DNA from 2 places in the Variovorax sp. 10N420 genome. Region 1 is predicted to be linked to the other one. Evidence: riboswitches for the same ligand, from Rfam matches in the RefSeq annotation. Region 1 holds a riboswitch; the other holds the start of a gene.

Region 1 (7,725 bases):
TCATTTTGCGGACCCGGGCCGCGGGCCCGCCCTTGTCATTTCACTGCGTCTTGCGGATCGGGATGTACATCTCGCCGCCCGCCGCCTTGAACTCGGCCGACTTGTCCGCCATGCCGTCCTCCATGGCCCGGACCTCGTCGACGCCCTTCTGCGCCGCGTACTCGCGCACTTCCTGAGTGATCTTCATCGAGCAGAACTTGGGGCCGCACATGGAGCAGAAGTGCGCGACCTTGCTGCTGTCCTTGGGCAGCGTCTCGTCATGGAATTCGCGCGCGGTATCGGGGTCGAGGCCGAGGTTGAACTGGTCCTGCCAGCGGAATTCGAAGCGGGCCTTGGAAAGCGCATCGTCGCGCGCTCGCGCTCCAGGATGGCCCTTGGCGACGTCGGCCGCATGCGCAGCAATCTTGTACGCGATGATTCCCTGCTTCACGTCGTCGCGATCGGGCAGGCCCAGATGCTCCTTCGGCGTGACATAGCAAAGCATCGCGGTGCCGGCCCAGCCGATCATGGCGGCGCCGATCGCGCTGGCGATGTGGTCGTAGCCCGGCGCGATGTCGATGGTCAGTGGCCCGAGCGTGTAGAACGGCGCCTCATGGCAGTGCTTGAGTTGCTCGTCCATGTTGGCCTGGATGAGATGCATCGGCACGTGGCCCGGGCCTTCGATCATGGTCTGCACGTCGTGCTTCCATGCAATCTGCGTGAGCTCGCCGAGCGTGCGCAGTTCGGCGAACTGGGCTTCGTCGTTCGCGTCCGAAGCGCAGCCAGGACGCAGACCGTCTCCGAGCGAGAAGCTCACGTCGTAGGCCTTCATGATGTCGCAGATGTCTTCGAAGTGCGTGTAGAGAAAGCTTTCCTTGTGATGCGAGATGCACCATTTGGCCATGATCGACCCGCCGCGCGAAACGATGCCGGTGCGCCGATCCGCCGTGAGATGAATGAAGGGCAGGCGCAGCCCGGCGTGGATGGTGAAGTAGTCGACGCCCTGCTCGGCCTGCTCGATCAGCGTGTCGCGGTAGATCTCCCAGGTCAGGTCTTCGGCCACGCCGCCAACCTTTTCGAGCGCCTGGTAGATGGGCACCGTGCCGATCGGCACCGGGCTGTTGCGCACGATCCAGTCGCGCGTGGTGTGGATGTTCCGGCCGGTGGAAAGGTCCATCACGTTGTCCGCGCCCCAGCGGATCGCCCACACGAGCTTCTCGACCTCTTCTTCGATGCTGCTCGTCACGGCCGAATTGCCGATGTTGGCGTTGATCTTGACCTTGAAGTTGCGGCCGATGGCCATCGGCTCGACTTCGGGGTGGTTGATGTTGGCCGGGATGATGGCGCGGCCCCTCGCGACTTCGTCGCGCACGAACTCCGGCGTGATGATCTTCGGGATGCTCGCGCCCATGGGGTTGCCGGCCAGGCGCTTTTCGCGCGCGGCGTCGGCCAGGTATTCGGCCATCCATTCGCGGCGGCCGTTCTCGCGAAGGGCGACGTATTCCATCTCCGGCGTGACGATGCCGCGGCGTGCGTAGTGCATCTGCGTGACGTTGCCGCCGGCTTTGGCGCGCCGTGGCGTGCGCTGCAAGGCAGCGGCAGCGGCACGCAGGTCGGCGATGCGCTGGGAGTCGCGGTCGACGTTGGTGGCGCCATCGTCGAGCGCAAGGTGCAGGCGGCCTTCGTAGCTTTCGGTGTCGCCGCGTTCGGCGATCCATGCGCCGCGCACGCCCGGAAGGCCGCGCCGCACGTCGATGTCGGCCGCCGGATCGGTGTAGGGGCCGGAGGTGTCGTAGAGCGATACGCGCTCGCCGTTGGTGAGCAGGACTTCGCGCACAGGCACGCGCAAATCGGCTCTGCTGCCCGATATGGCGCTCTTGCTCGAAGCGGGAAAGGGCTCGCGCGTCAGCGTGAGGAGAGAGGCGAACTTGTCGACGGCATTCATGCGGGGCACTCCTGGTTGTGGGACAACGGGTGCTCCGCGATCGCTCCGGACGGCATCGGTCACAAGGGACGGACGGGATGCCGGGGAGTCGCAGCTCTTCTTACGCTGGTATGAACCAGATCAAGTTCGCGGGTTCGGCCGCTTGGCCATCTCAGCACACATCTGCATGCACCCCGGAGCGGGGCCGATTCTAGGCCCGTCCCAGGAAAGGGATCAAGCGGGATTGGCGGCGACGATGGACGAATCGACGGCAGGCGATGTCTCGCCGGACTGCGCCACCCAGGCGTCCAGACCGCCTGCAAGGACGCGCACGCGGGTCACTCCGGCATTGCGAAGTACCCGCGCCGCCGCGATGGCGGAGCCGTCATCGGGGCAATCGCAGAAGACGACGAGTTCGCGGCCGTCCGAGAAGGCTTCGAGACGCTTGGGCAGCTGCTTGAGCGCAATGCCGAGGGCGCCCGGGATCGCACGACCGTCGAGCGCCCGCGCTTCGTCCGAGCGCACGTCGATCAGCGTCAGCCCGGCGCCGGCCGCCATCGCGGCGCGCAGGGCAGCGGCTTCGATGCGCTCGATGTCGAGAGATCGAAGGGCCATGCGGCGCTGCCGATAGCGCCAAAGCACGAATGCACCAAGCAGCACGAGGCAGATCACCGTCGCGACCATCCCGATGCTGGAGAGCACCGAAAGGACATCCGTGATGGCGGCATGGAACACGCGTCCGATCAGGAGGAAGCCCAGCGTCCAGATCAACGCGGCCACCGTTTCATAGGATAGAAACCGGAGATTCGACATTCCGAGCGCGCCTGCCATGGGCGGCGCAACCACCGACACCCCCGGCACGAACTTGGCGGCAATCAGCGACAAGCCGCCCCAGCGCCCGAGGATGGATTCGCTGTGCTTGACGCAGGAATCGGGCGACAGCGAAATGCGGCAGAGCAGCCGCATGACCCGGTACCCCCAGCGGCGTCCGGCAATGAACCAGACGCCGTCGCCGAGGATGTTGCCGAGCACGGCGGCCAGCGTCACCGCGAGGAAAGAAACCTGTCCGCCAAAAGTCAGTCCGCCGGCAACGATCAAAAAAGGCACCGCCGGCACCGGCGCGCCCAGACGCGTCGCCAGGGTGGCGACGAACACCACGGCGGGGCCTTGGCTGGCGAGGAGCGAGACGAATTCGTTCATGACGGCGATATGTGCGATATGGGGGCGGTTTCGATGGTTTCGAGGCCGCTATTGCGCAGGTTTCGCCGCGCCGGACGCGGGCGCGGAAGCAGTGACACCGCGCAGATCGATGTCCGAGAAATACGAGATCCCTCGAGACTTGGTGTTGTCCGCGTCCGCCTGGATCGCCACGCCCACCACATCGGGCAGCGTATCGCCAGCCTCGGCGCCGAAGGCTCGCTTGTAGTCGGCCACCAGGTTCCGGCGCTCGCTGAGCCAGCCGCCGGCCTTGTCGGTCGCGCCCGATTCGATGACGTCCATGCGGATGCGCTTGGTGAAGGCATTGTCGAACTCGCTGCCCTTGCTTTCCTTGACGTCCCAGACGTAGCAGAGGGTTTCGGTGGGTACCGTTTCGCCGGTCGAGCCTTTTGCCAAGGCGAGCTTGGTTCGCTCACCCACGGACAGCCGGTCTGACGGGAAGTCGAAGAACACGCAGACCTTGGCCGCGCCATCGTCGCCGCCCTTGGTGCGCAGATCGGCGCCTTCCACGAATTCCTCGACCTTCCAGCGCCAGGCCAGCGTGGCCTGGTCGTTGAGCTGAACCCGCGTGGCATGAACCAGATTGCCGTAGGACTTGTCGGCGTCGACCTTGAGCACCTTCTGGCCGTCGAGTTGGGTGATCTCGAACTTGGTCGGCGCCTTGTTCGGCAAGGTCGTGAAGCGCCATGGTGCGGGCGCTTGCGGACCTGGCGCAGTCGAGAACGCCGTCAACACGCCCTCTGCGCGGGCCGCCGGGACCGCTATGCAGGCGATCGCGGCCACAACAGGGAATGCCGTCGCGGACAGCGAAGGCCGCCGGTGTCCAAACTGGAATCTTTTGTTGTCCATGGCTGGCCTCTGTGGCTGGTGGTTGAGGGTGCTGGCGGCGCTGGTGATGGGCGCCACGCGCCTGCACCAACACGGAGTGTGATCCAGGCGCGCCACAAGATAAATACCCATTTTGGGAATTGCTCTGTCTCCCGCCTGCACACAATCGCGCCGCACCGCGCGGCACAACCCGTCCTGTCAGTGCAGATCGCCGTCCACGTAATACCACCGGGGCAGCGGTCCGCTCTCCTCACGGACGAAGCGGCTGCGCTCGTGCAGGCGAGATGCCAGACCCGCACTGCTGCGCTGCCGGGCGACGAATTCGACTTCTGCATGGTCGGCGTCGAGGACCGAACGCGAGCGCACGTCGAGCCCGAGCCATTTCACGCCGGGCTCGAAGCCGATCGTCGCCGGCCGCGTCGAGGGGTGCCAGGTCGCAAGCAGATAGTCCGCCCGCTCGCGCACGAAAGCCGTGTAGCGCGAGCGCATGAGCGATTCGGCATCCGGAGCTGGCGTGTTGTCGAAATCGTCGACATAGCGCCCGCAACACTGCGCGTAGGCGAGCGGGAGTTCCCGCCGGTCGCGGCGCCCGCAGGGACAGGGAATACGGGCAGGATCGGGAGCAGGCATGGGGTATTGGCGAGGGGTTCAGCGCGTATTGTGCAGACCCTCGCGTAAACCCTTAGGCCAGGGCGCGCTGAATCAGCAGCTTCTGGATGTCCGAAGTGCCTTCGTAGATCTGGCAGACGCGCACGTCGCGATAGATGCGCTCCAGCGGAAAGTCATTGACGTAGCCATAGCCGCCGAGCGTCTGGATCGCGGCGCTGCAAACGCGCTCGGCCATCTCGCTCGCAAAGAGCTTGGCCATCGCCGCTTCCTTGAGGCATGGCCGGCCGGCGTCTCGCAGGCTGGCGGCATGCCAGATCAGTTGGCGCGCCGCTTCGATCTGCGTGGCGCAATCGGCCAGCCTGAAGCCCACCGCCTGCTGGTCGAAGATGGCGCCGCCGAACGCCTGGCGCTCCTTCGCGTAAGCCACGGCGACGTCGAATGCGCTGCGCGCCATGCCGACGCTCTGGGCGGCAATGCCGATGCGCCCGCCTTCGAGCGCACCGAGCGCGATCTTGTAGCCCTCGCCTTCCTGGCCGATGAGATTCTCGAAAGGAATGCGGCAACTGTCGAAGTTGATCTGCGCGGTGTCGCTCGAATGCTGGCCGAGCTTGTCTTCGAGGCGTGCAACGTTGTAGCCCGGCGCATCGGTCGGCACGATGAAAGCGCTCATCCCGCGCTTTCCGGCGCCCTTGTCGGTGACCGCGATGACGATCGCGACCTGGCCGTTCTTGCCGCTGGTGATGAACTGCTTCACGCCATCGATCACCCAGCCTTCGACGTCCTTGCGCGCCGTGGTGCGCAAGGACGATGCATCGCTGCCGGCTTGCGGCTCGGTGAGGCAGAAGGCGCCGAGCATCTGTCCCTGTGCGAGCGGCTGCAGCCACTTCTTCTTTTGCTGCGCATTGCCGTAGCGCATGAGGATGGCGTTGACCGGGCAGTTGGTCACGCTGATGGCGGTGCTGGTTCCGCCGTCGCCGGCAGCGATCTCTTCGAGCACCAGCGCGAGCGTCAGGTAGTCGAGCCCGGCGCCGCCGTCTTCTTCAGGCACGCAGATGCCATAGGCGCCGAGCGCCGCCAGGCCGGTGTGCGCCTCCTTGGGAAAGCTGTGCTCGCGGTCCCAGCGCGGCGCGTTGGGCCAGAGTTCGGCTTGCGCGAATTCGCGAACGGCATCGCGGATCGCTTCCTGGTCGGCATTGAGCAGCATGGCGGCTTCCTTGCTTTCTTGGCGTGCTTGTCGTACTTGGGCGTTGTCTACTTGGCCTGCCCGAGATCCATGATCAGCTTGCTGGCCATGTACAGGCGACGCGGAATGGCACTGGTGTCCACGTACTCGGCCTTGTCGCTGTGATAGCCGAAGCCGGGCAGGCCCAGGCTTTCGATGACGGGCTTGCCCGACAGCGCGGCGTAGGCGGCGTCGGTTCCGCCGCCGGTGCGCTCGACGATGGTGAGTTCGCCGCCGGCTTCCTTGTAGTAGCCGATGGCCTTGTCGACCAGCTTGCGGCCGCCTTCACCCGCATTGAAGGCCGGACGGCCGCGCGTGATCAGCACTTTGACGTCGGCATCGGGCAGCTTCTTCTGCTGGGCCTTCTGTTCGAGCGTCTTCATGGCGGCGTCGAAGTCTTCGTTCTTCGCGTAGCGAACGTCGGCGTTGAGCGTGGCGCTCGCGGGGATGATGTTGGACACCGCGCCGGCCTTGGCGATGGTCCAGTTGAAGCGCAAGCCCTTCGCCTTGTCGTCGATGCTCATCGTGCGCAGGACGAGATCGGACGCCTCGACGAGCGCGTTCACGCCAAGTTCGGGGGCGGCGCCGGCGTGCGAGGCCTTGCCCGTGATGTTGACCTGCACATAGGCGATGCCGGAGGTGCCAAGCGAAAGGTCTTCCTTGCCGGCGCCCGTGGGTTCGAAGGACAGCACGTAGTCCGCCTTGGCCGCTTCTTCCTGGATCAGGTCGCGCGAGCCGAAGGAGCCCTTTTCCTCGTCCGTATTGAACAGTACCGTGATGCTGCCGAAGTCCTGGAAGCCGCGCGCCTTGAGCAGCTTGAGCGAATGCACGATGACCGCGTTGCCGCCCTTGTCGTCAGCGATGCCCGGGCCGTACGCCTTGTCGCCTTCGACCTTGAACGGCGCCTTTGCGAGGATGCCCTTCAGGTAGACCGTGTCCATGTGCGAGATCAGCAGCAGGTTCTTGCCGCCCTTGCCCTTGAGCTTGCCGACGATGTTGTCTCCGACCACGATGCCGGCCGACTTGCTGCGCGTGACGGTGAAACCCAGCGACTTCAGTTCGTCTTCGAGGTACTTGCCGGCCGATGCGAGCCCTTCGGCATCGCCCGTGCCCGTTTCGATGTTGACGAGGTTCTCGAGCGTCTTGATGACCGCTGGCTTTTCAGCGGTTGCAGCATCGAACAAGGCCTGGTCGCGCGTCTGGCTCCAGACGGCGGGGGCGATGAAAGCGGAAGCGAGCAGCGCGGCAACTGCGCTGAGATGGAAGGCCGGATGCATGTGAACAGAGTCTCCAAGAGGGCAAAAACGGGGCTTCATTCTAGGCAGCCCCTTTGTGCGGATGAGAGCGAACTCAGAGCGGATCAGAGCAGTTCGATCGCCACCGCCGTGCCTTCGCCACCGCCGATGCACAGCGTCGCAACGCCGCGCTTCTTGCCGCGCTGCTGCAGCGCATGGATCAGCGTGACCATGATGCGCGCACCACTGGCGCCGATCGGATGGCCCAGCGCGCAAGCGCCGCCGTGCACGTTGACGATGTCGTGCGACACCGAGAGCTCGTGCATCAGCGCCATCGGCACCACCGCGAATGCTTCATTCACTTCCCACAGGTCGACGTCCTTCACCGTCCAGCCGGTCTTCTTGAAGAGCTTGGCGACCGCGCCCACCGGTGCGGTGGAGAACCACTCCGGCTGCTGGGCGTGCGTGGCGTGCGCGACGAGCCGGGCGATGGGCTTTGCACCGTACTTCTTCGCGGTGCTCTCGGTCATCATCACGAGCGCGGCGGCGCCGTCGTTGATGGACGAGCTCGATGCCGCCGTGATGGTGCCGCCGTCCTTCTTGAAAGCCGGCTTGAGCGTCGGGATCTTGTCGAGCTTGACCTTGCCGGGTCCTTCGTCGATGTCGATCACCGTTTCGCCCCCGCGGCCCTTGACGGTCACGGCGGCGAT
Region 2 (7,725 bases), on a different contig from region 1:
GGGGCTGCGCTGCGGTTTATTACTTGCGGGAGCGTGGACGATGGCAAGAGCACGTTGATTGGGCGGCTGCTGGTTGACAGCAAGACGGTGCTGCAGGACCAGCTTGCGGGGGTTCAGCGGGGGGGTGAAACTGATCTGGCGCTGCTGACGGATGGGTTGTCGGCCGAACGCGAACAGGGGATCACGATTGACGTGGCGTATCGGTACTTTTCTACGGCGCAGCGCAAGTTCGTGATCGGGGATGCGCCGGGGCATGAGCAGTACACGCGCAACATGGTGACCGCGGCTTCCAGCGCGGATGCGGCGGTGGTGCTGGTCGATGCGACCAAGCTGGCCTGGGCTGCCGAATGCGGGGACGGGGAAGTAGTGAGGCGCGAGCTTCTGCCGCAGACGCGCCGGCATACGCTGCTTTGCCATTTGCTGCGGGTGCAGTCGATTGTGTTCGCCGTGAACAAGCTCGACGCCATGGACGATGCCGAACTGGCGTTCGAGCGGATTTCGGCCGCGCTGTCGAACTTTGCCGAAGCCGCCGGCGTGCAGGTCGCCGCCACGGTGCCGATTTCGGCGCTCAAAGGCTGGAACGTGGCCTCTCGGCACGCCGACTGGGCGGGCTACGAAGGTCCCAGCCTGCTCGAACTGCTCGAGAAACTGCCGGTCACGGCGCAGGACGAAGCAGTGCCTTTTGCGTTTCCGGTGCAATGGGTGGAGAAGTTCTCTGCTTCGGCGGACACATCGCGCGGTCGCCGTGTGTTCTGGGGCCGAGTTGCCAGCGGCCACATCGAACCGGGACAACGCGTGACGGTCCTGCCGGGCAACCAGACGGCCACGGTGGCGCAGGTGCTGAGCCATACGCGCCAGCCGAAAGCCGTGCATGCGGGTCACAGCGCCGGCATCGTGCTAGACCGCGAACTCGACGTGTCGCGCGGCGACTGGCTGCTGGAACCCGGCGCCTTCGAACCGTCGCGCGAGATCACCGCCACCATCGCGTGGCTCGACGACGAACCGCTCGTGGCGGGCCGCGTCTACTGGGCGCTGCAGGGCCATCGCTGGGTCAAGGCGAAGGTGGCGCGCATCGTGGATCGCGTCAACATCACCACGCTGGATTCCGAGCCGGCCGACCGGCTCGAAGCCAATGCGATTGGCGACGTGGTGCTCAGCCTCCAACAGCCTCTGGCCGTGCTGCCTTTCACGCAATCGCGTGCGCTTGGTTCCCTGATCCTGGTAGACACCGCTTCGCATCGGACTTCCGCAGCCGTCCTCGTGCGGCCTGCCGCAAACGCCTAAAATTGCCGGTTCCCGCTTACCTTCCCGCTTTGCAATCACCATGACCCACGTCGTCTCCGAATCCTGCATCCGCTGCAAATACACCGATTGCGTTGACGTTTGTCCGGTCGATTGCTTCCGCGAAGGTCCGAACATGCTGGTGATCGACCCCGACGAATGCATCGACTGCGCGGTTTGCATTCCCGAATGCCCGGTCAACGCGATCTACGCCGAGGAAGATCTGCCCGGTGACCAGATCGCCTTCATCAAGCTCAATGCCGAGCTGGCCATGGCCGACGGCTGGAAGAGCATCACCAAACGCAAGCCCGCGCTGCCTGACGCCGAAGAGTGGAAAGACAAGACCGGCAAGATTTCGGAGCTCGTGCGCTGAGCGCGCAAGCCCCCATCGAGACAGACGCGCTGATCATCGGCGCGGGTCCGGTCGGGCTGTTCCAGGCTTTTCAACTCGGCCTGCTCGAAATCTCCTTCCATATCGTCGACGCCCTGCCCCGGGCCGGCGGCCAATGTGTCGAGCTTTATGGCGACAAGCCGATCTACGACATCCCCGGCACGCCTGTGACCACTGGTAGAGGCTTGTCGGAGTCGCTGGTGCAGCAGATCGCGCCCTTCAAGCCCCACTTCCATTTCGGTGAGCAGGTTGCCACGTTGGCGCGCCAGGACGACGGACGCCTCCTCCTGACCACTTCGCGGAACACCGCGTTTCTTGCCAGGACAGTGTTCATAGCGGCCGGCGTCGGCGCATTCGTGCCAAAGCGGATTGCCGTCGAGGGCATCGAAGAACTGGAAGGCACCAAGCTTTTCTATCACCCTGACGCATTGGATCGCTTTGCCGGCCAGCGGGTGGTCGTCAATGGCGGCGACGATGCGGCCCTTGAGACCGCACTGGCGCTGGTACCCTTCGCGCGGCACGTCACCCTGCTTCATCGAAGAGACGTCTTCCAGGCTGAAGATGCCAACGTCGCAGCATTGCGGACACACGTCGCGGCGCGGTCGATCCAGCTCGCGATCGGCCAGCCGTCCGCCTTTGACGACGCCCATCTGCAGATCATCACGCCCGACGCGCAGACCGTGTCCGTGCCATTCGATGCGCTCATCGGGTGCCTCGGCATCTCGCCGCGCCTGGGTGCTATCGCCGAATGGGGTTTGGAACTGGTTCGCAAGCAAATACCAGTGGACACGGAAAAGTTCGAGACTCGCGAACGGGGCGTCTTCGCGGTCGGCGACATCAACACCTATCCAGGCAAGAAGAAGCTGATCGTCTGCGGCTTCCACGAAGCGACCCTGGCGGCTTGGGGCGCGACAGCCGTCGTCTTTCCGGGCAAGTCGATCCCGCTGCAGTACACGACCACCAGCACGCGACTGCATACGCTGCTCGGGGTCCAGCATTGACCTTGCCGCTAGGATGCGAGGCATGCAGGAGTTGAATGTCTCGCTTTTTCACTGGCTGGCGGCCGGCAACACGCCGCATCCGCAGATCCTGTGGATCGCATCTCTTTTGGCGGTCGGCACGGCTTGGCTTTGCGGGGCCTTGGTCATCGGGGCCGCTTGGCGTCACCCTTCGCAGCGCAAATATGTGATTGCGACGCTGGTCGCAGCAGCCGCCGCATCGGTGGTTGCCCACGCCATAGCCGCCGCCATCAATATGCCTCGGCCCTTCGTCGCGGGTCTGAGCCCAAGCTACATCGAGCACGGCGCACGCGGGTCAATGCCCAGTACACACGCAACGGTCATGTTCGCGGTCGCCTTGATCCTCTGCCTGCGACCGACTCTGCGCATGACCGGTCTTGCGGTCCTTTTGATCGGGATCGTCACCGGATGGGCACGCGTCTACGTGGGCGTTCATTTCCCTTTGGATGTGCTCGGCGGCTTCGTCTTGGCAGTGGCGATCACGGGAGTGTTCTGGGTGCTGGTGAAGCTGTCGCACCGGTTCATCGATCCGCCGCACAGTTCTACAATCAGATCCGCTTCGCCAGATTGAAGCAATGCTAGGGGTGCCGGTCCGCCGTTTGCGGTGTACCGGCTGAGAGAGTCCCTTTGAACCTGACTGAGGTAATCCTCGCGCAGGGAAGCTGGTCCGGCGGCCGTCACGTTTCTCGCGTGCCTGTCGTGCCGCCGTCGCCTCGCCCACCTGCCAAACAATTTGCATTGGAGCAAATGGATGGCACACACAAAGAACGAGCAGGCGTCGACAGGCGCCAATGAGGCGCTGACGCCGCTCCGCGAATCCGGACGCGTCTTCCGATGGCACGACCACATGGCGCTGTGGTTCAGTCTTGGCGTGGGCTTGCTGGTCATGCAGATCGGCGCCTACCTGGTGCCCGCGGTCGGCACGCGCGAGGCGGCCATCGCCATTGTGCTGGGTTCGTGCATCGGCGCAGGTCTGCTGGCGTGGACTGCGCGGGTCGGCTGCGAAAGCGGACTGGCGAGCGCCGGCTTGATGCATGCGACCTACGGCAGCGCATTTGCCCGACTGCCCGTCGTCCTGAACATCGTGCAGCTGATCGGCTGGACCACCTTCGAGATCGTGATCATGCGCGAGGGCACCCAGGCCATCGGCAGGCAGGCGTTTGGCTGGTCGCTGGACGGACAAGTGGGCGCGGTCGCAACGACACTCCTCTGGGGCGCCGTGCTCCTGGCCCTGCTTTCTGGATCGATGGTCAAGCTTGTTCGACGGTTCGTGAGCCGGTTCGGCCTGCCGCTGGTCGTGCTGTCGCTGATATGGCTGAGCTGGCAGTTCGCTGCACGGCTTCATGCGAAGGGGCTCGAATCATTCTGGACAAGGCCCGGCGACGGCAGCATGAGCATGTTCGGAGCACTCGACCTGGTTATTGCGATGCCGGTGTCCTGGCTCCCGCTGGTGGCCGATTACGCACGTCACGGCAAGCGGTCCATTGGTGGGCTGGGCGGCGCATTCGGCGGCACATGGTTCGGCTATGCCGTGGCCAACATCTGGTGCTACGCACTGGGGGTGATGGTGGTGAGTGTGGCCGACCCCGGCACGGACATGCTGGCCGCGCTGCTTCTGGCGCAAGGCGGGCTGGTCGCGCTCGGTCTGATCCTGGTCGACGAACTCGACAACGCCTATGGGGATGTCTATTCAGGCTCTGTTTCGGCTCATAGCCTGATGCCGCGCTGGAGCATTCGCCGCTGGGGATTGCTGGTCGCGGCGGTCTGCATTGCCTTCGCACTGGTGTTGCCAATGCACTCGCTCGAGCCGTTTCTCCTGATGCTCAGTTCGGTCTTCGTGCCGCTGTACGGAGTGATTCTCGGGCGGCTCGGCCTCGGTACGTTGGTCGAGTCGGTGCAAACGCGGCGGGTGGACTGGACTGCCGCCGCCATCTGGATCGGCGGCATCGTGGTCTATCACGCCTGCGCCGCATGGGCTCCGCGCTGGGGGTCCGCGCTGCCGACGCTCGTGATCACCTTCGTGTTTGCATGGATCACCCGCCCTGCGCCGGCAGGCGGACGGTCGGCACTGGCGCAAAGCCGTGGTTGAGAGGCCCATGCCCGCGACCGATCTTCACATCAGCGCCGGCCGCCATCGCGGCAACGACATAGCCGCGCGCGCGCTCGACAGCCTGCGGCAAGTCATAGCCAAGCGCCAGGTTCGACGCGATGGCGGACGACAGCGTGCATCCCGTGCCATGAAGATTGCGGCTGGCGATGCGCGTCGAAGCCAGGCGCAATCGATCGCCGTTCGCCTGTGCCAGGAGATCGACCACGTCGTCGCCCGGGAGATGACCGCCCTTGAGCAGGACGGCAGTCGTTCCGAGCGCCAGCAGCTCACTTGCCGCGTCGTCGAGCGCGTCGGCGCCGTCGATCGAATGACCGATCAGCAATGCCGCTTCATCGAGATTGGGCGTCACCACGACCGCGCGCGGAAAGAGTTCGCGTACCAAGACCTGCACTGTTTCCGCTGCGATCAGCCTGTCTCCGCTGGTAGCCACCATCACCGGGTCGAGCACGACGTTCGGCAGTTTGTAGTGATCGATCGCCCATGCGACGACTTCGACGATCTCGGGCGCATGCAGCATGCCGAGCTTGACGGCATCGACGCCGATGTCTTCGACGACCGCCTGAATCTGCGCCTTGAGGAAGGCCGGCGGCACGCCATGGATTCCCGTCACGCCCAAGGTGTTCTGGGCCGTCAGTGCAGTGATGGCCGTCATGCCGTAGCAACCCAGGGCCGAGAAAGTCTTGAGATCGGCCTGAATGCCCGCGCCGCCGCCGCTGTCGGAGCCGGCGATCGAAAGGACGCGCGCATAGCGGGAAAATGCATTGGTCATGTCGAAAATTATCGACCACGCGATCAACGACTGTGCCGGAGGGGTGCGTGAAGGCTGACAAGCGCATCGGGCTCAGTCTTCCTTTCGGGTCCGCAGCCATCATCGGCGCCGGTCTGATGGGGCGGCTGCTTGCCGTGACACTGGCGCAAGCTGGCTGCAAGGTCGACCTGTTCGATGCTGCAGGCCCCGACGCCGGCGGCGCCGCAGCGCGGGTGGCCGCCGCCATGCTGGCGCCGCTGGCCGAATCCGCGGTGGCGCCGCCTTCCGTGGTGCGCATGGGCCACTACGCACTCGAACGCTGGCCCGAGTTGATCGAATCCCTCGCCGGGCCGGTCTTCTTCCAGCGCGAAGGAACCTTGGTGCTGTGGCATCGGCAGGACAGCGCGGAGGCGTCTCGGCTGTCGCGCGTGCTCGCCGGGACGCGCGCGGCAGTGCCTGATCTCCCCGCCATGCAAACGCTCGACGCTGAAGGCATCGTTGCCGTCGAGCCCTCATTGGGGCGGCGATTCGCGCAAGGCCTGCTCTTGCCAGGCGAAGGCCAACTCGACAATCGCGAGTTGTTAGCCGCTTTGCTCGAGACGCTCCAAGCGCTGCCTGGGGTGCGCCTGCACTGGCACACTCCGCGCACGCTCGACGACTTCGCGCCCGGATCGCCGGGCCAACCCGAACGCGTGATCGACTGCAGGGGCCTGGGCGCGCGTCCTCAGTGGAACGCGATTCGCGGCGTGCGCGGCGAAGTCATCCGCGTGCACGCACCTGAGGTCACGCTGCGACGCCCGACGCGACTGGTGCATCCGCGATATCCGCTCTACATCGCGCCCAAGCCTGGGAGCGTGTTCGTCATCGGAGCGACCGAGATCGAGTCGGATGACATGTCGCCCGCCAGCGTGCGTTCCACGCTCGAACTGTTGAGCGCAGCGTATTCCGTGCATAGCGGCTTCGCGGAGGCCCGCATCATCGAAATCGCGACACAATGCCGTCCCACCCTTCCCGACAATCTGCCAGCCGTGCGCCACCCGCGCCCCGGTGTGATGCAGATCAACGGCCTGTACAGGCACGGGTTCATGATCGCACCCGCCATTCTCGATATGGCGATGGAGATGCTCGCGAACGGGCACTCGACCCTAGCTGGCCGTTTCGATCTGCCGGCCGGCCTGGAAGAGGCAATCTCATGAAGATTCTGATCAACGACCTTCCTCATACGCTCCCGCCCGAATCCAAGCTCGTCGACGCGCTGCGCCTCATCAACGCCACGCCGCCTTTCGCCGCGGCAGTGAATCGCCAGTTCGTCCCGCGATCGAGTTACTCGTCGCACACGCTGCACGCCGACGACCGCATTGAAGTGATCCGTCCGGTGACGGGCGGCTGAGAACACCATGAATTCCTCTTACCCCGCGAATGACCCGCTCGTGCTGTACGGGCAGCCTTTTCAGAGCCGCCTTCTGCTCGGCACTGCGCGTTACCCATCGCCGGATATCCTCGAAGCTGCGGTTTGCAGGGCGCGACCCGCGATGCTGACCGCCTCGCTGCGCCGCCAGACGGCGGCGTCGGGCACATCCGGCAGCGACAACGGTTTCTGGGACCTTCTGCGGCGACTTGATGTGCCGGTGCTGCCCAACACTGCTGGCTGCCACAGCGTGCAGGAAGTCATCGCCACGGCGCAGATGGCGCGCGAACTGTTCGACACGCCGTGGATCAAGCTCGAACTCATCGGCGACGACTACACGCTCCAACCCGACACGCTGAACCTGGTCGATGCCGCATCGCAATTGATCCGAGACGGGTTTCAGGTATTGCCATACTGCACCGAAGACCTCGTGCTATGCCAAAGGCTCGTCGATGTCGGATGTCAGGCCGTGATGCCTTGGGCAGCGCCAATTGGCACCGGCCGCGGGCCGGTCAATCCATATGCGCTCCAGATGCTGCGCGAGCGCTTGACGGTGCCGCTGCTCGTCGATGCCGGCCTCGGTCTGCCGTCTCACGCCTGCCAAGTCATGGAATGGGGTTACGACGGCGTGCTGCTCAACACTGCCGTTGCACTCGCCCAAGATCCGGTCGCCATGGCGGGTGCATTCGCGGACGCGGTGCACGCCGGTCGAGAGGCGCATCGTGCCGGCGCCATGGCCGCACAGCTCTCTGCTCAGCCGAGCACGCC

What was found. Region 1 has a riboswitch for thiamine pyrophosphate ahead of thiC (phosphomethylpyrimidine synthase ThiC). Riboswitches for the same ligand answer to the same signal wherever they lie in the genome.
Region 2: it holds a riboswitch for thiamine pyrophosphate, as region 1 does, so the genes downstream of both, AC1DEK_RS16810 (purine-cytosine permease family protein) here and thiC (phosphomethylpyrimidine synthase ThiC) in region 1, are expected to answer to the same signal.

The regions. Positions count from the first base shown of each region.
Region 1 is NZ_JBFTIJ010000005.1:12,155-19,879, reverse strand. It holds gene thiC (phosphomethylpyrimidine synthase ThiC) at 41-1,924, opposite strand; TPP riboswitch at 2,005-2,110, opposite strand; gene AC1DEK_RS14130 (rhodanese-like domain-containing protein) at 2,138-3,103, opposite strand; gene AC1DEK_RS14125 (DUF3047 domain-containing protein) at 3,152-3,970, opposite strand; gene AC1DEK_RS14120 (YchJ family protein) at 4,148-4,579, opposite strand; gene AC1DEK_RS14115 (acyl-CoA dehydrogenase family protein) at 4,632-5,762, opposite strand; gene AC1DEK_RS14110 (glutamate carboxypeptidase) at 5,810-7,057, opposite strand; gene AC1DEK_RS14105 (acetyl-CoA C-acyltransferase) at 7,141-7,725, opposite strand, start outside.
Region 2 is NZ_JBFTIJ010000006.1:80,060-87,784, forward strand. It holds gene AC1DEK_RS16790 (sulfate adenylyltransferase subunit 1) at 1-1,284, shown strand, start outside; gene fdxA (ferredoxin FdxA) at 1,325-1,654, shown strand; gene AC1DEK_RS16800 (NAD(P)/FAD-dependent oxidoreductase) at 1,612-2,673, shown strand; gene AC1DEK_RS16805 (phosphatase PAP2 family protein) at 2,696-3,262, shown strand; TPP riboswitch at 3,262-3,368, shown strand; gene AC1DEK_RS16810 (purine-cytosine permease family protein) at 3,443-4,780, shown strand; gene thiD (bifunctional hydroxymethylpyrimidine kinase/phosphomethylpyrimidine kinase) at 4,725-5,570, opposite strand; gene AC1DEK_RS16820 (FAD-dependent oxidoreductase) at 5,618-6,745, shown strand; gene thiS (sulfur carrier protein ThiS) at 6,742-6,939, shown strand; gene AC1DEK_RS16830 (thiazole synthase) at 6,947-7,725, shown strand, end outside.